3 regions of the Hyphomicrobium sp. GJ21 genome follow, and region 1 is predicted to be linked to each of the others. Evidence: predicted binding sites of a transcription regulator. Region 1 holds the regulator's gene; each other region holds the start of a gene.
What was found. The regulator PhoB, encoded in region 1, activates phosphate uptake and scavenging genes when phosphate is short. The targets are predictions, from matches to a motif close to TGTCATNNANCTGTCAT.
Positions count from the first base shown of each region.

Region 2: HYPGJ_RS09085 (inorganic phosphate transporter) is a predicted target of PhoB. The motif match lies at 1,954-1,970, and genes of this name have one in related genera.
Region 3: ppk2 (polyphosphate kinase 2) is a predicted target of PhoB. The motif match lies at 3,235-3,251, and genes of this name have one in related genera.

Region 1 covers NZ_CDHO01000003.1:838,753-846,520, reverse strand. Annotated here, with positions in the region: gene HYPGJ_RS12360 (aminotransferase class V-fold PLP-dependent enzyme) at 143-1,345, shown strand; gene HYPGJ_RS12355 (DUF2853 family protein) at 1,387-1,713, opposite strand; gene HYPGJ_RS12350 (thioredoxin fold domain-containing protein) at 1,830-2,219, opposite strand; gene HYPGJ_RS12345 (DUF1007 family protein) at 2,391-3,050, opposite strand; gene HYPGJ_RS12340 (zinc ABC transporter substrate-binding protein) at 3,240-4,220, shown strand; gene phoB (phosphate regulon transcriptional regulator PhoB) at 4,240-4,944, opposite strand; gene phoU (phosphate signaling complex protein PhoU) at 4,969-5,682, opposite strand; gene pstB (phosphate ABC transporter ATP-binding protein PstB) at 5,724-6,512, opposite strand; gene pstA (phosphate ABC transporter permease PstA) at 6,509-7,360, opposite strand; gene pstC (phosphate ABC transporter permease subunit PstC) at 7,362-7,768, opposite strand, start outside.
Region 2 covers NZ_CDHO01000003.1:156,101-163,868, forward strand. Annotated here, with positions in the region: gene HYPGJ_RS09070 (vitamin B12-dependent ribonucleotide reductase) at 1-329, shown strand, start outside; gene HYPGJ_RS09075 (GIY-YIG nuclease family protein) at 574-879, shown strand; gene HYPGJ_RS09080 (hypothetical protein) at 1,148-1,375, opposite strand; gene HYPGJ_RS09085 (inorganic phosphate transporter) at 2,021-3,625, shown strand; gene HYPGJ_RS09090 (hypothetical protein) at 4,106-4,780, shown strand; gene HYPGJ_RS09095 (hypothetical protein) at 4,930-5,550, shown strand; gene HYPGJ_RS09100 (molybdopterin-binding protein) at 5,591-6,322, opposite strand; gene sfsA (DNA/RNA nuclease SfsA) at 6,424-7,146, shown strand; gene msrB (peptide-methionine (R)-S-oxide reductase MsrB) at 7,253-7,765, shown strand.
Region 3 covers NZ_CDHO01000001.1:161,795-169,562, forward strand. Annotated here, with positions in the region: gene HYPGJ_RS00760 (heme-binding protein) at 1-280, opposite strand, end outside; gene HYPGJ_RS00765 (YggS family pyridoxal phosphate-dependent enzyme) at 410-1,090, shown strand; gene HYPGJ_RS00770 (hypothetical protein) at 1,224-2,156, shown strand; gene ppk2 (polyphosphate kinase 2) at 2,257-3,180, opposite strand; gene HYPGJ_RS00780 (aldo/keto reductase) at 3,290-4,315, opposite strand; gene HYPGJ_RS18595 (hypothetical protein) at 4,661-5,236, shown strand; gene HYPGJ_RS00790 (MBL fold metallo-hydrolase) at 5,294-6,310, opposite strand; gene HYPGJ_RS00795 (AraC family transcriptional regulator) at 6,389-7,183, shown strand; gene HYPGJ_RS00800 (DNA translocase FtsK 4TM domain-containing protein) at 7,434-7,768, shown strand, end outside.

The sequences.
Region 1 (7,768 bases):
GAAGCGTTTTTTCGCGGCTTATAGCCAGCCGAGACAAAAAGCGCCGTGCCAGGGGCCAGTTGGGCATTTCTGCCAATTGTATCCGGCAGACGGGCGTACTAGGACACCCAACAACGCATTCCCACTTTTTTTGAGGACGACAATGACGAGAGAGCCTCGCAGCCCCGGCAGACATTTCTTGCAGATTCCTGGACCGACGCCCGTTCCGGAACGGGTTTTGGCGGCCATGTCGCGTCAGATGCTCGATCATCGCGGTCTTGAGTTTCAGCAGCTCGGCCGCCGTGTGCTCTCGGGCATCAAAAGCCTTTTCAAGACGCAGAGCCACGTCATCATCTATCCGTCGTCCGGCACCGGCGCATGGGAAGCGGCGCTGACCAATACGCTGTCGCCCGGCGACAAGGTGTTGATGTGCGAGACGGGTCAGTTCGCCGTGCTGTGGGCAGCGATGGCTGCGCGGCTCGGACTCGAAACGGAAGTCATTCCGACCGACTGGCGCATCGGCGCCGACGCGAACCTGATCGAAAAGGCGCTCAAGGCGGACAAGGGTCACAAGATCAAGGCCGTCTGCGTCGTGCATAACGAAACGTCGACGGGCTGCCTGACGCGGGTCGATGAAGTGCGCAAGGCGCTCGACGCCCTGCAGCATCCCGCGCTGCTGATGACGGACAGCATCTCCGGTCTCGTATGCGCCGATCTCCGGCACGACGAATGGGGAATCGACGTTACGGTTTCGGGTTCGCAGAAGGGCATGATGCTGCCGCCGGGCCTGTCGTTCACCGCCATCAGCGCCAAGGCGCTCGAGGCGTCGAAAAAGGCCGGGCTTCGCACCTCGTATTTCTCGTGGAGCGATATGCTGGCGAACAATTCGAACGGCTTCTTCCCGTACACTCCGGCGACCGGCCTGCTCTATGGCCTCGCCGAAGCGATCGACATGATCCACGAGGAAGGGCTCGAGAACGTGTTCGTACGGCACGAGCGTCTTGCGGAAGCGACGCGCCGGGCGGTTGCCGCCTGGGGCTTCGAAACGCAGTGCCGCGAGGCCAAGTACTATTCGCCTGCGGTGACCACCGTGATCATGCCGGAAGGGCATAACGCCGACGCCTACCGCAAAATCGTGCTCGACAATTTCAACATGTCGCTCGGCACCGGCCTCAACAGGCTTGCGGGCAAGGCGTTCCGCATCGGCCATCTCGGCGACACCAACGAGCTGACGGTTCTCGGTGCGTTGACGGGCGTCGAAATGGGCTTCGAGTTGGCGGGCGTGCCCTACAAGAAAGGCGGCGTTCAGGCGGCGATGAGCTACATCGCGGAGACGGCGGAGCAGGCCAAGGCCGTCGCGGCCTGACACTGCTCTCTTTACATTGTGCCGGTGCGCTGGGGACGTGATTACGCCCCAGCGAGGCTGGCGAGTTTGCCGGTCTTTTCGGCGATGAGATAATAGAACGTGACGCGGCTCTTGCGCGTCTCCGCCTTCATCGTCGCGCAAACGTCGGCGATGACCTTGTCGAGCTTGGCATCGTCGTCCGTCAGGCCGAGCTTCTTCTTCAGCCAGCTTTCGCGCACCGTCGCGAGTTCGTCCTTGCTCGAGCACGAGACGAGCGATGCGTCGGCGCTTTTCAGGGCGATGCCGAGGTGCTTGACGATCGCCGCAACGGCTTTCTCGTCGACGTTCGGCTGATAGCGCTTGATGTCATCGGCATAATTGACGCTCATATCGACCTTCCTTCTGACTGTTCCACCAGGGGTGCGACAGTTTAGTCAAATAGAGGAAAGATCGTGCGCTCTCAAGCACTTCGCAGCGAATTGCGGGATGCGCGCTCGGTGTAAGCTCAAGGCGCCGAGGCGATCAGATACTTGATCGAATGAAAGAAGTTCTCAGGCCCCATGTATCCTGAGATCCGCCCGACTTCATGCTGCGACTTCACAATCACGAATGTCGGGACGACATCGACGGTCGACTTCAGATCGAGACGGGCGGTTTCGATGTCGTTGACGTCGAGGAAGCGCACCGGCGCGTCCTTGCCCTGCTTGGAGGCTTCGTAGGCCGGAAGCACGTCGCGTCTGAAGAGCCTGCAGTAAATGCAGCCATCGGCTTCGACGACGACCAATTCGAAATCGACGTTCGACGGCGTGCTGGCGATGTCGAGGTCGGCGCGTGATGCTCCGAGAGGCAGGCTCATCAGGAGCGCAAAGAAAAAGCCAACGAGTAATCTGCGCATGGCGTAATCCGTTGTACGAACCGCGATGCTTCAAATTTAAATCTAATCGGGCCGGGCGACGGCAAAAATTAAAGAGCTAGTTAATCGCTGTCTCAAAATGAAACGGCAGCGATTTTCGTGGTCCGGCCATAGAGGAATAAGCGTGACGTGGCGCGCTGGTTTCCTCGGCAACTATGATTTCTTGCAGTTGAGCGCCACGGTTTTGTAGGAGCCAAATCCGATAGCGGCCCCGCCGAACTGCTGCGCGATCGCGTCGCCGAGCTTTTGCGATTGCGCGTCGGTCTTTTCAGCTTCGGGGTCGATCAGCGTCGCGCTGCATCCTGCGGGAGCGGCCGCGAGCTTCACCGCATCGGTCGCTTCCGGCTCGAAGGCGATGAAATAGGACGGATCGAAAACGGCGATCGTCAGACCCTGTGCATCGGAGAACACGGGCTTCACGAGCGACAGGTGGAAGTGAAGCTTCAAAACCTTGTTCGTGTATTCGAGACGGGCATTCTCGGGTGGTGAAAACTGCAGCGTCTCGCTGCCGAGCTTTGCGACGGTGAAATAGTTGAAGTCTTTGAGGCCATCCATGTTGACCTTCAACAGCGGCTCAAGCTCTGCCTGATCGTATTTGCCGTCGTTGTTGGTATCGAGACCTTCGAGCGCCATGACCGCGTAAGCGTCGTCGAACGACCAGATATGGTCGACGCCGGTGACCATGCCCTTATCGTATTCGACGGTCATCTCGTAAGTGATCCACATATGCGGATGAGCCGACGCCGCTGCCGGCAGTATCAGCCAGGCTGCGAGAGCGAAAAGCACGCTGATCCGTTTATTGCTTAAAATCACTCGCCGACCTCGTATCCTGCCGCAACGTGACGACGCTTCGGCGCCGCCCTTTACCGTCGCATTGCGAACGTGGCGACAATGCGACACCGGGATCAATCATCAGCCGATGGTGTGCACGTGTTTTGGCTTGTGGGCGTTTTATTCGGCTTGTTATATTATACGATGTTTATAGCATTCGACAGGGTTTCGATGGCAAAATTCAGTCCCGCGCGCGTCGGAGCCGGCTTCATACTGCTGGCAGCCGTCTTTTCCGGCGCCGGAGCGGCCGCGGAGACGCCGAAGGTCGTCGTCACCATCAAACCGATCCATGCGCTTGTCAGCGAGGTCATGGCGGGTGTCGGCGTGCCGGTGCTGCTCGTTGACGGCGCGGCGTCGCCGCACACGTTTACGCTCAGACCCTCAACGGCGCGCGCGATCAACGATGCCGATATTTTCATCCGTACGTCAGACGGACTGGAACCCTTCACGCATAAGATCGTGGAAACTCTGCCGCCGAGCGTCAACGTGGTGACGCTCGCGGACGCGCCTGGCATTACGCTGCTGGATCAACGGCGCGGCGGAACGTTCGAGCCGCACGTCCATATGCACGCGATCGACGAAGAGCACGCGGACGTCAAAGCACATGACGGTCACGATGATGAGGAGGGTGGCAAGGACGGTCATATCTGGCTCGATCCGCGCAACGCCAAGGCGATCGTGGCGAGTGTGACGCATGCGCTTTCGGCGCGTTATCCGGAGCATGCCGCCAGGCTCGCCGCCAACGCCGCGGCGCTCGATCGGCGTCTCGATGCGTTGAACCAGGACATCACGACAGAGCTCAGTCGCGCGCGGGATAAACCCTTCATCGTGTTTCACGATGCGACGCAGTACTTCGAGCATCGCTACGGGCTGAACGCCGTCGGTTCGATCACCGTCAGCCCGGACATTCCGCCAAGCGCGCGGCGTCTGACGGAAGTTCGGCGCAAGATCGTCTCGCTCGGTGCCGTCTGCGTGTTCAGCGAGCCGGACTTCCAGCCGAAGCTCATCAGCGCTGTGACGGAAGCAACAAAGGCGCGTTCGGGAACGCTCGACGCCGAAGGGCTGATGCTGACGCCTGGCCCCGATCTCTATTTCGATCTGATGCATGGGCTGGCGCGCAATATCGCGCGCTGCCTCGACGCGGAAAGCTGACGCTGCTGGCGGCGCGGCGTCAGACCGGCGCTTCGGCCTCGCGGCCGTCGAAGACGTAACCCGCGCCGCGAACCGTGCGGATCGGATCACTTTCGTTGCCGCGGATCAGCGATTTCCTCAAACGTCCGATGTGGACGTCGACCGTGCGCTCGTCGACTTCGGACGACTGGCCCCAGACGCGGTCGAGAAGCTGATTTCGCGAGAGTACCCGGCGCGGGCTCTCCATGAAGACTTCGAGCATCCGGTATTCGGTGGGGCCGAGGCGAACTTCGCGTGCGCCGCGGGTGACCTTGTGGGCGCCGCGATCCATGACGATTTCGCCGGAGACGAGGATGTCGCTCATGCGCTCGGGAGCGGCACGGCGAAGAAGCGCCTTGATCCGCGCCATCAGCTCCTGAACCGAGAAAGGCTTGGTGACATAGTCGTCGGCGCCGGTCGTCAGTCCGCGCACACGGTCGGCTTCCTCGCCGCGCGCCGTCAGTAGGATGATCGGCAGGTTCTGCGTCTCGGTGCGATTGCGAAGTCTCCGGCACAACTCGATGCCGGAGATTTTCGGAATCATCCAATCGAGAATCGCGAGGTCGTAGCTCTGTTCCGCCAAGAGCAGTTCGGCTTCCTCGCCGTCGGCTGCGTGCACGACGTCGTAGCCTTCGGATTGGAGATTGTACTTCAGAAGCTCAACGAGCGGTGCTTCGTCTTCGACGACGATGATCTTGGCGGCCATGATATTACGCCTTGGTTCCTTCGATTATTCGCGAGGCGTGATCAGGGTCGACGACGTGCGGTCGCCCTTCGGACGGTCATCGGCGATCGGAACGCCGTGGACGAGGTAATGAATGTTCTCGGCAATGTTGGTGGTGTGATCGCCGATGCGCTCGATGTTCTTGGCGCCGAACAGGAAATGCGTGCACAGGCCGATGTTGCGCGGATCTTCCATCATGTAGGTCAGAAGCTCGCGGAACAGCGAATTATACATCGCGTCGACCTGCTCATCGCTCAGCCAGACCTTCATCGCCTTATCGGCATCGAGGGTGGCGAGCGCGTCGAGAACGTCGCGCAGCTGAGCCTGCACCATTTCCGTCATGTGGCGCATGCCGGTCATCAACGGCTTCGGATAGGCTTCGGAAGCAACGGCCAGCGCGCGCTTGGCGATATTCTTGGCGAGGTCGCCGATGCGCTCGAGGTCGCCCGCGATCTTGAGGACCGTCATGATGTGGCGAAGATCGTTCGCGAGCGGCTGGCGGCGGGCGATCATCAGGATGACCTGCTCCTGCACCTCGCGCTCGAGCTGGTCGAGCATCGCGTCACTCGAAACAGCCGTTTCGGCGAGGTTCGGGTCGCGGCGTTCGAGGGCGTCCATCGCCTGGACGAGAAGCTTTTCTGCGTAGCCGCCCATCTGGGCGATGCGGCGGTCGAGCAGCTTCAGTTCGTCTTCGTATGACTTGACGGTGTGTTCGTTCATCTAAGTCGGTCCTAAAATTCGTTGGCCTCTGGAAGCGGTCACTAGCCGAAGCGGCCGGTGATGTAGTCCTGCGTCCGGGTGTCCGTGGGATTGGTGAACAGCTTTTTCGTATCGCCGAACTCGACCAGTTCGCCGAGATACATGAATGCGGTTTTCTGCGAGACGCGGGCCGCCTGCTGCATGTTGTGCGTAACGATCGCGATCGTGAACTCGTTCTTCAACTCATCGATCAATTCTTCGATGCGTGCCGTGGAGATCGGATCGAGCGCCGAGCACGGTTCGTCGAACAGAATGACTTCAGGACGGATCGCGACGGTGCGCGCGATGCAAAGGCGCTGCTGTTGGCCGCCGGAAAGGCTCAGGCCGCTGCTGTGCAGCTTGTCCTTCACTTCTTTCCAGAGAGCGGCTTTTTCGAGCGCGCTTTCGACGCGGGCGTCGATCTCGGATTTCGGCAAGCGCTCGTAAAGGCGGACGCCGAAGGCGATGTTTTCATAGATCGACATCGGGAACGGCGTCGGCTTCTGGAACACCATGCCGATGCGCGAGCGAAGAAGGTTCAGGTCCTGGCGCGGATTGAGAATGTTCTCGCCATCGAACAGGACTTCGCCTTCGGCGCGCTGGTTCGGATAGAGATCGTACATCCGATTGAGAACGCGCAGCAGTGTGGACTTGCCGCAACCGGACGGTCCGATGAACGCCGTCACCTCACGCTCGTAGAGCGGCATGGAGATCGACTTCAGGGCCAGGGACGACCCGTAGAAGAACTTCAGATCGCGGACGGAAATCTTTTCCGTAAGCGCGGAGTCCACGTCCTTGGACATGACATTCATTGTGGGGACCTCGAAGAACCTAGCCAACGTGCGAGAATACTCATTGTCAGAACCGCGACTGTGATCAGAAGCGCGCCTGTCCAGGCGAGACGCTGCCAATCTTCGTAGGGGCTCAGAGCGTATTGGAAGATGACCACCGGCAAGCTCGCAATCGGAGCATTGAGGTTGGTGGACCAGAACTGGTTGTTCAGCGATGTGAACAACAGCGGTGCGGTTTCGCCGCTGATGCGGGCGATCGCGAGCAGCACGCCCGTGATCATGCCGGCGCGCGCCGCCTTATAGGCAACTTTCCGAATGACCAGCGACTGCGGGAGACCGAGAGCGGACGACGCTTCGCGGAGCGTGTTCGGAACCAGCAGCAGCATGTTCTCGGTCGTGCGGACGACCGTCGGGATGACGAGCGCGGCGAGGGCGGCAGAGCCGGCGATCGCCGAGAAGTGTCCCATCGGGCGCACCAGCAATTCGTAAACGAAGAGGCCCGTCACGATCGACGGCGCGCTCAGCAGAATGTCGTTGATGAAGCGCACGAACGACGTGACTTTGCTGTAGCGTCCGTATTCGGCCATGTAGGTGCCGGCGAGAATGCCGATCGGAGTTCCGATCAGGACGCCGATGACCGTCATGATGAGGCTGCCGACGATGGCGTTCAGAAGGCCGCCGTCGCTGCCTGGCGGCGGGGTCATCTCGGTGAAGACATTGATGCCGAGCCCGGCGAAGCCTTTGTAGAGCAGCGTCGCAAGGATGATGCCGAGGATCGCGAGGCCCAAGCCTGCCGCCGCCCAGCACAGCCAGACGGTGATCCTGCTTCTGATACGCCGGCGCTGATACCGGCCACGGTCGAGTGCCATGTTACGCTCCCGCTTTCTTCTCGATGCGCATCAGCATGAGCCGTGCAAGCGCGAGAACGACGAAGGTGATGAAGAACAGGATGAGGCCGAGGGCGATCAGCGACGAGGTATAGAGGTCGCCGACTGCTTCGGTGAACTCGTTGGCGATGGTCGCGGAGATCGTCGTGCCCGGCGCCAGGATGGAAGCTGAAACGCGGTGTGCGTTGCCGATGACGAAGGTCACGGCCATCGTTTCGCCGAGGGCGCGGCCGAGGCCGAGCATGACGCCGCCGATGATGCCGACGCGGGTATAGGGAATGACGACGTTTTTCACGACTTCGCGCGTCGTCCAGCCCATGCCGTAAGCGGCTTCCTTGAGCACGGTCGGGACGGTGTCGAACACGTCGCGGCAGACGGCGGTCACGAACG
Region 2 (7,768 bases), 680 kb from region 1:
GCTCAGGCGGCAAGACATCGATCACCGAGACCTCGACCAGCGTCACAACGTCGAGCTTCGACGTCGATGCACGCTCGATCGACTCGACGCTGACGCACGGCGCCAACGCGCTGGCACTCGGCGAGCAGCCGATCGAAATGCGCTCACCCGCTGCCGTCGTCACGCCTGCACCGATGAGCAAGTCGGAACTTTTCAAGCAGCGCGCCACCGAAGCCAAGCTCCGCGGCTACGAAGGCGTCGCCTGCACCGAATGCTACAACTTCACCATGGTGAGAAACGGCACCTGCCTGAAGTGCGACACCTGCGGATCAACGAGCGGGTGTTCTTGATAGGATATTCCGAATATCGGATTGGAAGCCGACCATGGGCTTATAGGTCGTCATCCTCGAACGCGTGAGCGCATGCGAAGCGCGTTCGGGGATCCAGCATGAAACTCGGCGCAGCCGTCCGTAAGTCCTGCAAGGCGCTTCTCTCGAAGCGCCTTGTTTGTTTTTGCGCCTTCGGCAGGTCTTGTGCTGGATCCCCGCGCATCGTTCGCGATGCTCACTCCCGCGAGGATGACGGGAGAGGCGAATGCGCGTCGTAAAGCCAGCCGTCTACATTCTTGCGAGCAAATGGAACGGCACGCTGTACATCGGCGTGACCGGCGATCTCGCGGCGCGCGTCTCCATTCATCGACAAGATCTGGAAGACGGCTTTACGAAACGATACGGCGTGCACATGCGCGTGCACTACGAGCATTTCGACACGATGCTCGACGCCATCGCACGCGAGAAGCAGTTGAAGAAATTCCGTCGTGCCGCCAAGCTCGAACTGATTGAAGGCAGCAATCCGCAATGGCGCGACTTGACTTCGGAGGTGCAAAACTGGCGAAGCTAACGCCCGCCGTCACAACCAACGAGAAATCGATGTCTGCATTCGCATAGATATGGCCCGAGATGCGACTTGCTTTGCCGCTCACTCGAACTCACTCCCGTCATGGCCGCACAGGCGGCCATCCACGCGATGGGCTGGCGTAAATCAACTCCCGACTGACCTGAGTACCAAAAACAATTCCGCCGAGAGCGTTCCGACCCGATACGGAAACACCCTCGGCGGATAGCAGGATCGCGAGTCCGGGCCGTGCCCCCGCCCGTCTCAAGTCCGGCTAGTGTTTCTTGTGCGGGCCCTTCTTCAGATGCGCGTGCTTGTGCCCGTGATGCTTGTGCTTGCGCGCATGCGCGTGCTTCTCTTTCTTGCGATCGACGAAGAACGTCGTCTTGGCAACGGTGCTCTCGACACCTGGCTTGACGAGCGACGGCGCGGCTTGTGCCGACGTCTGCGCCAAAGTCGCTCCGATGAAGGTTGCGGCAAGCAAGGTAAGTGTACGTCTCATTTCTAATCCCTCCGCTGGCATAGCCATTTTGCGCTGCGATAAAAGAGGCTAGTGCGCGGCCTTCAAAAAGAGAAAGAAGAAGAATTCAAATGCTCCGGAAATTAATTTCTTTGCAGTTCGTCTGAAATCCGAACGCCCGCGCGCGGGGCTCTCCGGTTCTGTGAGAGACACGTAGATCGTCGTCGCGGCCTGGCTCACGCGCATTTAGACCCGCCCCCCACCTCCAACCACTCCGCACACTTTACCAATTTAGTTTATTATATTATACGTTATCAACAGTGTGATGCGCACTTACGCTTGAGGGGAACCCGACGATGCTGGAACGAAATCAAATCCGATGGACGCTCGTAGCGCTATGGATCGTCACTGGCGCTGGAATTCCGGCGGCAACATCAGCCGCATCAAACGCGGCCGGCTCAGGCCAGGCTTATGCTTTGAACGACGGTGCACTTTCCGATCGCAGCTGCAAACGAGGGGCAAAACAGGAAATCTGCGACTGGGTGAAGCGCGAGCATAAAACCTCGGTTGCCCATTAGCATGCCTGCATTGCAAGCCTTGAAAGGCTTGCAATGCCCTACTGTCACATCACTGTAATAGAGACTGCCTAGTTCCCCCGCATCAGCACCTGAAATAGGGGAACCAACGATGTCCGACGTGGCGTTAGCCGACGTGGCAGGCAGCCGGCCGAAGCTCGACCATCCCGCGAACCCTGCAACGGCCTTCGTATTTTTAGGCTTGCTTGCCGGCGGTCTCTTCTACACGGCCTACAGCCTTTACCAGGACGTTGAAGCGGCAGGCACGCCGATTTCCGCCTGGCTGCCGTTCCTTCTCTTGGGCGTAGCGCTGCTCATCGCGCTCGGCTTCGAATTCGTGAACGGCTTCCACGACACGGCCAACGCCGTCGCAACCGTCATCTATACGCACTCGATGCCCGCCAATGTCGCGGTGCTCTGGTCCGGCTTCTTCAACTTCCTCGGCGTGCTGCTGTCGAGCGGCGCCGTCGCTTACGGCATCATCTCATTGCTGCCGGTCGAACTCATTCTTCAGGTCGGCTCTAGCGCCGGCTTCGCGATGGTCTTCGCGCTGCTGATCGCGGCCATCATCTGGAACCTTGGAACGTGGTGGCTGGGGCTCCCCTCGTCATCGTCGCACACGCTGATCGGCTCGATCATCGGCGTCGGCGTTGCGAACTCGCTGCTTCACGGCGGCAACGGCACCTCGGGCGTCGATTGGGGCAAGGCGACCGATATCGGCTATTCGCTGCTGCTTTCGCCGATGGTCGGCTTCGTCGCCGCCGCGCTGCTGCTTCTGTCGCTGAAAGTCCTCGTCCGCAATCCGTCTCTCTATAAGGAGCCCGTCGGCAACCAGCCGCCGCCGTGGTGGATCCGCGGTCTGCTCGTGCTGACCTGCACGGGCGTTTCGTTCGCGCACGGCTCGAACGACGGTCAGAAGGGCATGGGTCTCATCATGCTGATCCTGATCGGTACCGTGCCGACCGCCTACGCGTTGAACCGGTCTCCGGCACAGTCGCAAGTCGCGCACTTCCAGGCGACGGCCACCGCCGCTGCCGCCGTCATCGAGAAGCAGGCCGCCGGCTACAATGTTCTCGGCGACCCGCGTCCGGCAGTGACGAACTACATCTCGGCGCGCACGATCAACGAGGGTACATATCCCAGCCTCGCCGTTCTCGTCCGCCAGATCTCCGAGCAGGTGAACAGCTACGGCGCACTCGACAAGGTGCCCCCGACCGCCGTTCAGAACGTCCGTAACGACATGTACCTTGCCTCCGAAGCGCTGCGCTTCCTGCTGAAGGACAAGGCGAACAACTTGTCGAAGGATGACGTCGCGAGCATCACGGCGTTCAAGGGCTCGCTCGACAATGCGACGCGCTTCATTCCGCTCTGGGTCAAGATCGCCGTCGCGATCGCGCTCGGCCTCGGCACGATGATCGGCTGGAAACGCATCGTCGTGACGGTCGGCGAGAAGATCGGCAAGACGCACCTCACCTACGCACAGGGCGCATCGGCCGAAGTCGTGGCAATGGCGACCATCGGCGCCGCCGACATGTACGGCCTGCCGGTCTCGACCACGCACGTTCTTTCGTCCGGCGTCGCCGGTACGATGGCGGCGAACGGGTCGGGCCTGCAATGGTCGACGGTCCGCAACCTGCTGATGGCCTGGGTGCTGACGCTGCCGGCATCGATCCTGCTGGCGGGCGGCCTCTACTTCATCTTCTCCAAGCTGTTCTGATCATCGCCGAATGAGCGAGGTCACTGGGAAAGGCGCGAATTTCGCGCCTTTTCTTTTTTTGCGGCTAGCTTCCGTGATGAACTTCCGGGCGGCGTGCCGCAAATATTGTCCTTTGGGCGGCATTGCGCGTTTCTGTGTTGACGGACATTTGCGATTGACAGAGCTTACGCCCGTCGCACTCGGGGGGCTGTCGTGAAACCGGAAGTTCTTGTGTGGGCTCTGCTCTTCGTCTTCGCCTTCGGTCTTGTATTGCGTGCTTTCAGTCAGGCGGCCCGGCGAGCCAAACGCTCCGGCGACGAACCTGCACCGTTTCTGAACACACGCCCTGCGGCCCAAGCAGGACACGCCGCGCCGGCGATTGAGCCCGTCGAACCGATGCGCTTCGCGCCCGCGCCCGCAGCGCCGAAGCCAGTTGCGCCCGCTTCGACGCAACACGAACAATTCGCAGCTTCCGCACAAACTTCCGAAGCTCCGGCACGAGTGGCGCCGAGCTTTATCGCCGCGACCACACCTGCCCTTATCGCACACGAGCCGACGGTCATCGCCGCGCCCGACATCAAGGCAACGATGGACCCCGCAACGGTCGTAATACCCCGAGCCGCAGTCCCGAACGTCAAGGCGACGCTTCCCCCGTCTCCGGTCGCGACGCCCGGAGTTGATTTTGCCGTGCCCAACGTCAAAGCAACCCTACCGCCGGGCGCGACTTCTCCTGCACTGACGATAATTCCCGACGTCAAGGCAACCCTGGCGCCGAGTTCCGCCGCGACGTCCAAAGCATCGATCGTGGCAACCGACGATGAGGAATTGCCTCCCCCGGCTGCGAGTGCAGACACCATATCGGAGCAACCGCCGGAGACACCTGTACCGATCCTGCTGAATGGCACAGTTCTGCGCGCGCGCCGTCTCGGCCATGGCATGCCACCACTCGACGAGCGCCTGAAGGAGACGCGATCTCGCAAACTGCGCCCGCGCTCCAAGATGCGGCGCAAGCCTGTCCGGTCGCGTCAACTGTCTCGCAAAACGCCACAGCTCCGGATCATCGCCGCGCCGAAAGTCAGCAATACCTTTGTGTCGGCGAGGGCACAGACGAAGATCGTCGATGTGCCGCCAAAGGAACCGCGCGTGCGCTTCGCCCACCCGGAAAACACCCACTAAATCGCGTCAAATCTCGCGACGCGCAACTGTGTCCACACCTTATCCTCATCGCTCCACATACGGCCACAATCGGCAGCGATGGCGCTGGTTCGTGACGCGCGAATCAGTCCACTTTCCGCCCAACGAATTCAGGGATCGGAGAGTTGGCCATGTCGAGATACGCAGCACGGGCACCATTGTCCGTCTACCTCCTCGCCGATCACCTCGACGGCGCGCTGGCGGCCGGTGAAGATCTCGTCGCTCGCGGTCACGACTGGCGCGCACTCGCCGACGCGCCCGGCGAACCGGCCGAATTTCCCATGCACCAGCGCCGCATCGCGGAGGATGTCCGCAGCCTCGAGCTGATGCTGGTCGCACGCGTGCTGAAGGCGCGCACTCATGCGCTGTCTTTGGCCGAGGTCGACGATCGCTTTCGCGCCGTCGGCAATCTCTTCGCTTCCGGGACCGCGATCCTACAGGATGCCGTGTCGGAATGCGGCGACGCACGCGGCGAAGATTTCGAGACGGGCGACGATATCGTCTCCTACATCCGCAGCCGCGGCCTGATCGCGCCCGATGCCGCCAACGTGCGCGGCGCGGCCGATCTCACTATCGACGACAGCTTCCTTGTCGCGAAACGCATCGCGCTCGGGCCGCTTCTCGACATGACGGCGGCGTTCCTCGATGCGCTCGACAGCCAGTACGAACTTTTCGTCGAGGTCGAGCAGCAGGACTACGCAACGCGTCTCCGGGTCGAGCCGGACGACCGCGATCGTATGACGCTCAACTGACGAGCGGAGCGCTCGCTGTCAGCTTCAACGCAAGCGCCGGTCAGACGCCCAGCGCGGCTTTCAAAGTTTCGGCCGCTTCGCTGAGGTGATCCGCATTCGCCGAGCGCAATACCAGATCCGAAACCGGCTTTCCGTCCCGCATGCGCGGATAGCTTCCCATCGCCACGTCCTGATAGCGGCGCTGATGCGCGGAAAATACGTCCGCGATTTCACTTTCCGGACGGTCGACGGGGATCGTGATGGAGAGCACCTTGTCCCCGGTTTCGAGTTCAGGAGTGACGGCTTCCAGCATCGCTTGCATGATTTCCGGAACGCCGGCCATCACGATGACATTGCCAATGCGAAACCCGGGCGCGCCGGACAGCGGATTGACGATCAAGGAAGCCCCGGCCGGAATGCGCGCCATCCGCAGCCGCGCAGGCGTCAAGGCCAAGCCCCGCCGCGCATAGTTCTCGGCCAGAAGCTTTTCAGCACGCGGGTCGACGTCGATCGTGACGCCGCAGGCTTTTGCGATGCTATCGGCCGTGATGTCGTCGTGCGTCGGTCCGATACCGCCCGTCGTGAACAGATAATCGTAACGCGACCTGAGAGCGTTGACGGCCGCGCAGATCTCGGCCTCGTCGTCGGGAACGACGCGCACTTCCTTCAGGCGGATGCCGATAGACGTCAGATGCTCGGCGATCGCGCCGCCGTTGCGGTCCTTGGTCCGGCCGGACAGGATTTCGTCGCCAATGATCAAGACCGCCGCAGTGACTATGCGTTCTCCGCCCAACGCGTGTCTCCCGTCCGAGATATTCCTGCTCCCGTCTTAGCACTGCGCGAGCCTGTTCGAAATACTTGCCCTCGCACGCCATTCGGCGGATATGCGGGGGCATGAAATTTACGTCGCCCCTCACCCCCGGCAAGCTCATCCAGCGCTACAAGCGTTTCCTTGCGGACGTCCTGACCGCCGGCGGCGTGACAGTCACCGCCACCTGCCCCAACACCGGTTCGATGCTCGGACTGACGACGCCGGGATCGACGGTCTGGCTATCCGAAAGCGACAGCCCGACGCGCAAATATCGCCACACCTGGGAAATGATCGAGGATGATCTGGGCGACGGCCCGCATCTCGTCGGCATCAATACCGGCAAGCCGAACGCGCTCGTCGCAGAGGCCATTGGATTGAATGCCATCCCGGAGCTTCAAGGTTACGCTTCGCTCCGCCGCGAAGTGAAATACGGCGAGAACAGCCGTATCGATATTCTGCTGGCGGAAGGCCGCGACCCGCGTCCCTGCTACGTCGAGATCAAGAACGTGCACTTGATGCGCCAGGCGGGCCGAGCCGAGTTCCCCGATTGCAAAACCGAACGCGGCGCCAAGCACCTCCGTGAACTCTCTACAATGGTCGCCGAGGGCAACCGCGCCGTCATGGTGTTTCTCGTTCAGCGTGGCGACGCGAAAACTTTCAGCCTCGCGCGCGATCTCGATCCGGCGTACGCGGCGGCGTTTCAAACCGCGGCCGCGGCGGGCGTCGAGATGCTGTGCTACGGATGCAGTCTGAGCCCTACCGAAATCGCCGTAGACCGGCGCATCGAGATCGCTGATCTTTCGTGAAAGAAATGCGGCCGGGCTGAAACGGATTGCGCTCCGGCGCCGTACTTCTGTTTGTCCAAGCCAAGAGCGCTGCACCGCAATAAGCGCGCATCAGGGAAATTCCGCCATGTACTCTCGCCGCGATTTTTCCAAATTAGGATTGACCCTCGCCGGAGCCTTTGCCGGTTTCAAAGCCGCTTCGTCCTATGTCCGGCCGAGCCAGGCCGACTCGGCGTCGAAGACGTTCGAAGTCACGAAGACGGAAGACGAATGGAAGAAAGTCCTTACTCCAGAGCAGTTCCGCGTGCTTCGCAAACAAGGCACCGAGCGGCCGGGATCATCTCCGCTGGATGCGAATGAGGCGCCAGGCACGTATATCTGCGCCGGTTGCGCCCTCGCGCTTTATTCCTCGGAGACGAAATTCCACAGCGGCACGGGCTGGCCGAGCTTCTGGCAGCCGCTAGAGAACGCGGTCGCGACCTCCGAAGACAGCTCGTATCTGATGACGCGCACGGAGGTTCATTGCCGGCGCTGCGGCGGCCACCTCGGGCACGTCTTCGAGGATGGTCCGAAGCCCACCGGCCTGCGCTACTGCATGAACGGCGTCGCGTTGAAATTCATCCCTAAGAGGGCGGCCTGATCC
Region 3 (7,768 bases), on a different contig from region 1:
AGATCATGACGCGGTCGTGGTTGGAAACGTGGATGCCGTAAAACTGATCGCCCGGCTGGCTGTTGTCGGCGAGTTCCTTGGTCGAGATGTTGAACGCCCGCGCGGTAAATGCCTTGTTGATCGCGATGTTGATCGAGCCGATCCAGGCTTTGTCCATGCGGATGTGGGAGATGAGGTTGGCGCCTTCGTCCACCACAGCGATATTCATCGGCTGGCCGATCTCGATTGCCTTCTTCTCGGCGGCGTCAATGATGCGGCGGGCGTCTTCGAGTTTCAGCATGGGGGCTCCTGTAGTCGATCCAAAGATGACGATGCGCATATATGCGTTGGCTCTCCGCACACCATTGCGACACTTGTTCTTGAAGCGGCGGAGGCGTTATGGAGAGGGCGAGCAGTTCAGGGACAGAGCGTGACAGACGACACCTACCACGATACCGCGCCGGAGAGGTTAAAGCGCGTAAGGCATGAGATCGTCACGGCCGCAGAGGCGGTCAAGCGCTCGCCAGCGGACATCGAACTGGTTGCAGTTTCAAAGACTTTCGATGCCGACGCCGTACGGCCGGTGCTGGCTGCGGGGCAACGCGTGTTCGGCGAAAATCGCGTGCAGGAAGCCGAGCGCAAGTGGCCGGAGCTGAAACGCGAGTTCGCGGACGTCGAATTGCATCTGATCGGGCCGCTGCAATCGAACAAGGCCAAGGACGCGGTCGCGCTGTTCGACGTCATTCATACCATCGATCGCGAGAAGATCGCGCGTGCGGTTGCGGAAGAAATTTCGCGGGAGGGGCGGGCGCTCAAATTTTTCGTGCAGGTCAACACCGGCGAAGAGCCGCAAAAGGCCGGGGTGCCGCCGCGCGAGGCGAAAGCGTTCGTCGATTTTTGCACGTCGGATCTCAAGCTGCCGATCGTCGGGCTGATGTGCATTCCGCCGGTGGACGAAGAGCCGGCGGTGCATTTCGCATTCCTCGCGAAGCTCGCGAAAGAAGCCGGTCTCAAAAGCCTCAGCATGGGCATGAGTAGCGATTTCGAGACGGCGATTGCCTTTGGCGCCACGCATGTCCGTGTCGGAAGCGCGATTTTTGGGGGACGGTAAAGCGGGCCTGCGCGGCACGCCTGTTGTTTCCCACTGCATTTTTTGTGGCCGCCGCATCGATCTCGAGTCGCGGTGCTAGGCTCCGTCGCTGATTCGGCTGCGTATTTGGGCCGGTGCGCGATAGGGGCTCAACATGACCGCGTCTTCTCAGAAGAAAGATCCGATCGAAGCTGAGGCTAATGCGTCGGCGGCGGAAGCCGCCCGTGACGCGCGAGCGGAAATTCTCGAGAAGAGCAAGGATGCCAACGCCAGTAAGGCCGCCGTTTCGAAGCTGAAGAAAGCTGAAAAAGACGCGACGACCGATGCGCGCAAGAAGTGGTACGATTTCGAGGTCAACGTCTGGATCACGAACTTCAACTCGATCGAGTTCGGCCCGTGGAAGCGCGAGCGCAATCGCGGCAAGTCGCGCCAGTTTACGACCGACATGGATATCTTCGCCGAGATCATCGAGAACGGTACGCGGACCGGCGTGCTTGGCTATCGCAAGGAGATTTGGAAAGACGCGTCGGGCATGGATAAGCGGCTTGTGTTCAAGCTGTTCTCCGACACGCTGAACTGGAAAGCGAGCATGGACATGATGCTCGGCCGTTCGATTCAACAGACGCTTGGTGCGCGCGGCGTTCCGGTTACGACGTATTCGATCAACACCAGCGAAGACGACTATCTCGTCTATCTCGAGCGATCGGCAAACAAATGGCCGCTGATGCCGGAGAACTTCTCATTTTTTCTGATGGAGGGCGGTGAGCCGAAATTCTATCGGTTCCGGCGGGATTTCATCAATCTCGGCGGCGATTACACTCTCATCAACCAGCATGGCGAGCATGTGGGCCATATCGACGGCGCCATTCTGACGATCGGCGGCAGATGGCGCTGCAAAGTGCGCGGAGATCATGCCGATCCGCGTCTCATTCAGGTGATGAAACTGTTCACGGGCATGATCGTCTTCAATCGCCAGGCACGGCGCCACGTGAAAGCGTTGGCGCATGATATTCGCGACGGGCGCATCAAGCCCGATATCCAGCGTCAGGAAGCGGATCTCTATATGAATCCGCGGCGCGTCCGCTGAGCATCGCCTTTCGGCGAAGGCTCGACGAGGTTCGCATAAAGTATCGGCGGGGATGCTTGGCATCGCCCGCCGAATTGTTTTTCAAAGCACTGTTTCGCGGTCAATAGATAGCCGGGACGTACATGTCGTCCGGCACGGGCTCGCGCAGATAATCGGGATTGTGCACGCGATCCGGAAGCACGATCGGCGCGCGTAGGACTTCCTGATAGGGAATTTGCGTCAAGAGATGGCTGATGCAGTTGAGGCGCGCGCGCTTCTTGTCGTCGGCGTGCACGATCCACCACGGCGCTTCTGGAATGTGCGTGCGTTCGAGCATCGCTTCCTTGGCTTTGGTATAGGCTTCCCAGCGTCGGCGGGATTCGAGATCCATCGGCGACAGCTTCCACTGCTTGATCGGATCGTGGATGCGCATCTGGAAGCGCAAATGCTGTTCGTCGTCGGAGATCGAAAACCAGTACTTGATGAGCGTGATGCCGGAGCGCACGAGCATCTTTTCGAATTCAGGCACAGTGCGGAAAAACTCTTCCACATCCGAGTCCGAGCAGAAGCCCATGACGCGTTCGACACCGGCGCGATTGTACCAGGAGCGATCGAACAGTACCATTTCGCCAGCCGCCGGAAGATGCGGAACGTAGCGTTGAAAATACCATTGCGAACGTTCGCGTTCGCTTGGCGCCGGGAGCGCCACGACGCGCACGACGCGCGGATTGAGGCGCTGGGTGATGCGCTTGATGACGCCGCCTTTGCCCGCAGCATCGCGACCTTCGAAGAGCACGACGACTTTCAGTTTCTGCGTTACGACCCAATCCTGCAATTTGATCAGCTCGCGCTGCAGGCGGAACAGTTCCTGGAAATAGACTTTGCGATCGAGCGCGCTGTCGCTGTCGGATTGCTCTTTTCCGTCGATGAGCTTTTGCAGGCGGTCGTCGTCCATCTCCATCTCGAGTTCTTCATCGAGGCTGTCGGCGATCTCAGCTTCGATGCGCGCTGACATGCCGTCGTACTTCTCGCGTTCGTCAATCATGTTTCGTCCTGTGGCGGTCTCTTCGGCGATACCGGCCATAGACACGCGAACCCGATGACAGGCTTATGACAGTGTTAGCCTTTGGCGCGGCTCGAAAATCCTGTTCGTCTCAGACCGGAGAGGGATTGCGTTCGCTGAAGCCGGACTGATGCCAATATGGGTACGGTTTCGTCGTCTCGCTTGCGGCGTCGAGCTTGGCGACCTGTTCCGGCGTCAGGTTCCAGCCGATGGCGCCGAGATTGTCCTTGAGCTGCTTCTCGTCACGGGCGCCGATAATGACACTCGAAACGGTGGGGCGCTGGAACAGCCAGTTGAGCGCGATCTGCGGTATCGACTTGCCGGTTTCCTTCGCGATTTCATCGAGCACATCGACAATATGAAAAAGACGCTCATCATCGATGGGCGGTCCTTTGTCGGCCGTCTGATGCAGGCGGCTCGTCTCGGGCAGCGGCTGACCGCGGCGGATTTTTCCGGTCAAACGTCCCCAGCCGAGAGGACTCCAAATGAGAGCGCCGACGCCCTGATCGAGTCCGAGCGGCATCAGCTCCCACTCATAATCGCGGCCGAGCAGCGAATAATATGTCTGATTGGCGACGTAGCGCGGGTAGCCGTAGCGGTCGGCGACGGCGAGCGATTTCATCAGATGCCAGCCGGAAAAATTGGAAACGCCGACGTAACGGATTTTGCCGGCGCGCACCAATTGATCGAGTGTCGAGAGTACTTCCTCGGGCGGCGTCATCGCGTCGAAGCCGTGCAACTGGAAAATGTCGATATGATCCGTCTGCAAGCGCTTCAGGGCTTCGTCACAGGATTTCAAAAGGTGAAGGCGCGAGGAGCCGACGTCGTTGGGAGCGTCGCTGAAACGAAACGTGGCTTTCGTCGAGATGAGGACCTTGTCGCGGCGGCCTTTGAGGGATTCGCCGAGAACCTGTTCCGAAACGCCGTCGGAATAGATGTCGGCGGTATCGAATAATGTGACGCCGGCGTCGAGGCAGAGATCGATCATCCGGCGGGCTGCCGTGACGTCCGTCGAACCCCAGGCGCGAAAGAATTCGCTCGCGCCGCCGAACGTGGCCGCGCCAAAAGAAAGGAGTGGAACAGTCAATCCGGACGAGCCGAGGCGGCGATATTCCATTATGAGTTCCTCGAATGCTGGCAATTGCCTTTTTCAGGGCGGGCGAATGCGGAACATCGCCACACCGGCACACATCAAATAGGCATGTAAATTAGAAACAATTGCGATCACGGAATTGCCAATTCCGTTCGTAATCTTCACAATTTTTTCGCTTATTGGTAGCGATCGGACCATCTGGATACTGATTAATAGCCGTTAAGGTCCGAAAAAACCGCGAAAAATATCGACACGCGTGCCAGTTGCAAACGTCCACGACGATATGTCGCGCGGCGAATCCTCCCTTGTTTCCGCCGCATTACGACGCTGGATGCGCGCCGTTTGTTAAGACAAGTGAGGAGAGTAACCATGCGATTGAGCTTGTTCGCAGTGGCGGCGCTGCTGGCAATTCTTGTTGGCGTACCGTCGGTCGAGGCTCATCCGTACAAGGGCTATAATAGTCATCGGATTGAGCGGACCCATGCGAAATGGTCGGGGAAGCAGCGGTATTCAAACCGCGGCTATTCGCAACGGCGGGGCCACAGATACGCAAGTCATTCCTACCGCGGTTCTTACGGACAGCGCGTGAATAGTCAGCATTCCAGATATGCATATCGGCAGGGCGTAAGCCGCCGTTATGCGCAGCGGCACACGGGCCGCCGGTACGCGTCGGCTGGAGCCGGCGGTCGTCCGCGTGCGTGGTGCGGCTGGTGGATGCGTACCCAGCTCGGGGGCGGTCCAGAATTTAATCTCGCAGCCAACTGGCGCCGTTATGGCCGCTCGAGCGGTCCGCAGGTCGGCGCCGTGGTCGTGTGGCCGCATCACGTCGGCATCATCACGGGGCGGGCCTCGAACGGTCAGTGGATCGTGAAGTCCGGCAACGACGGCAATGCCGTGCGCGAGCGTGCACGCTCGGTCGCGGGCGCGGTCTTCCGCGTCGGTTAATCGAAGTCGCGTTGGGCAGACCGAGGCTTCGGTCTGCCCAGGCGCTTGCTGTTCGGCTCAGAGGTTGAGCTGATAGGTGTGTGCGAGCCAGCCGTAGCTCTCGGGGGCAGTTCGCTCGACGAAACCGATCGACGGGAACGGCATGTGATAGCCGATCACCGGAAGACGATCGGTGGCGGCCATGTCGAACACGCGACGGCGCGTAGCGGCGGCTTGCGGTTTGTCGGCGTCGAAGACGCAATGCCAGTCGGGACGTGCGAGCGACGCGACTTGGTGATGCGCGCAGTCTCCCCACCAGAGAAGCGATTTGCCTCCGCTTTCGATCATGAAGGCGAGGTGGCCAGGTGTGTGGCCGTAGGCTTCCACCGCGCGAATGCCGGTCACGACGTCGTCGCCCGGCTTGATGAGGTTTATCTTCTCCATCACCGGTTTTGAGTTGGCGCGATAAACCTGCGCGAACTTTTCCAGGTCATCCGGCAGCTTGCCTTCCGGCGTCCAGAAATCGTGCTCTATCTGGCCGATGACGTAGCGGGCGTTGGGAAAGAGCGGCTTTCCGTTTTCAATGATGCCGCCGACGTGGTCCGGGTGGCCGTGGCTCAGCGCCACCACGTCGATGTCTTCCGGTTTGAAGCCTGCCGGTCCGAGCTGAGCCGCAAGCCATCCGCCGTTGGGGCGCGGCACGAACCCGTTGGCGCCATTGCCGGCGTCGAGCAAGATCAGCTGTTTGCCGGTGTTGACGATTGTCGGCGTGAAGCCCGGCTGATATTTGCGTTCGGGCAAGAGATTGTCGCGCATCAGCGCGTGCACGTCGGGCTCGCTGGCGTTGGCGCCGATGAGCGGAAACGGGCCGTCGATGAAAACGTCCGAGTCGGAGATCGTCGTGATCTCGAATTCTCCGAGCTTGAAGCGGTAGAACTTCGGCTGCGCAGCTCCGAGGAGCGCCGCTGAGGCGCGTGCGTTCGAACTCGTTGCGAGAGCTAGCGCGGGCGCGGCGGCAAGTCCGAGGCTCGCCGCGAGAAGCTGTCTGCGATCGAGGTTGAAGGGTTGCTTTATCGGCTCTGACGTATCGCTCATAGTTTGTGGCCTCCGGACCGTTCGGACGTTAGACTGTCGTGCGAAGGTCTAAGGTAAACCGGGGGCGGAGAACTGCGCTTGTATCAATCTGCTGCAACTGGCGATCAGGAGTTGAAGCCGTTGTGGCATGTCGGGACCTCGCGCATGCTGTTTGCGGGATGTCTCGGGCGCAATACGCTGCACAGCCACAGCACTTCGGTTCTGCTCGCCGGTCTCTATGATGATTTCGAGCTGAGGGTCGGCAAAGAGCGCTGGGTCACGTGCCGTATGGCCGTCGTCCGCGCCGGCATACCTTATGAATTCGATGCCGGAGGTCGTCCGCTCGCCGTCATTTATGGCGAGCCGAATGTTGTTTCCGCCGAGGGCTTCGCGACGTTGATGCGCGATGTCGAGGAGCTTCCCGGCGCATCGATCAGCCGGCACGGTGAAGTCGCGGCTCTTCGCGCGATCTATGAAGACCCGGACAGCGCGACATGGGTCGCTCCGGCGATTGCTGACCTCGTCGATTTTTCGAACGCGCGGGCGCGGCGGCAGATTGATCCCCGCATCGCTCGCGCCGTCGATGCGCTCGCCGGTCGCGACAGCCTCGTGCGCGATGGAGACGACCTGCCGTCGGTTTCAACGGCCGCCGTCGACGCGGGAATCTCGACGTCGCGGTTTCAGCATGTCTTCAAGGCGGAGGTTGGCGTCCCCTATCGCCGCTACCTCTGCTGGCTCAGAATGCGGGCGGCGGTGCGCGATGTCGTGGGCGGCTCCAATCTGACGACGGCGGCGCATGCTGCGGGCTACTGCGACCAAGCCCACTTCGCGCACGAGTTCCGCCGCATCTTCGGCGCGCCCGCCTCTCGCAGCCTCGCGAACGTCCGGCGCTGACCGCCATGCGGTATGTTTGCTGCTGCAACTAATGTCCCCGCGAATTCAATGGCTCAATCCGAGTCGAATGCGCGGCGGTGGTAACCATATGGCAACCCGGCGGCGTCAAGGTTACTGCGGCGGCCTTTGGCGTTGTTCCAAGACTGTACCCGGCGTGCGCGTGAGCAGCGAAGGCGAAGTCTAGCGACAATTCCAGATATCGCTCGAACGCACGATTTCCGTGCTGCGTCAAAGAAGTACGTTCGCTGAGATGTCGCTGGATACGAGAGGGATCGATCCTCGTAGACTGCTGCCGCAGTCGTTGGAGGACCGGCTTTTAGGCTGGATGGGCCGCTTCGGCGGAGCCTTCCTGCTTGCCTCGACGCTCGTGGTCTGGGCGAGCCTCGCGTCCTGGTCGGTTCTCGATCCGAGCCTCACGCATACGACGACGGTCCAAGCACGCAATTTCGCCGGGCCGGTCGGCGCGATCATTTCCGATCTTCTGTTTCAGACGCTCGGCTTCGGGGCAGTCGTCGCGCTGATTGCGCCGTTCGTCTGGAGCATCGAACTGCTCCGCACCGAACAGGTCGCAGGCGGACGTTCGAA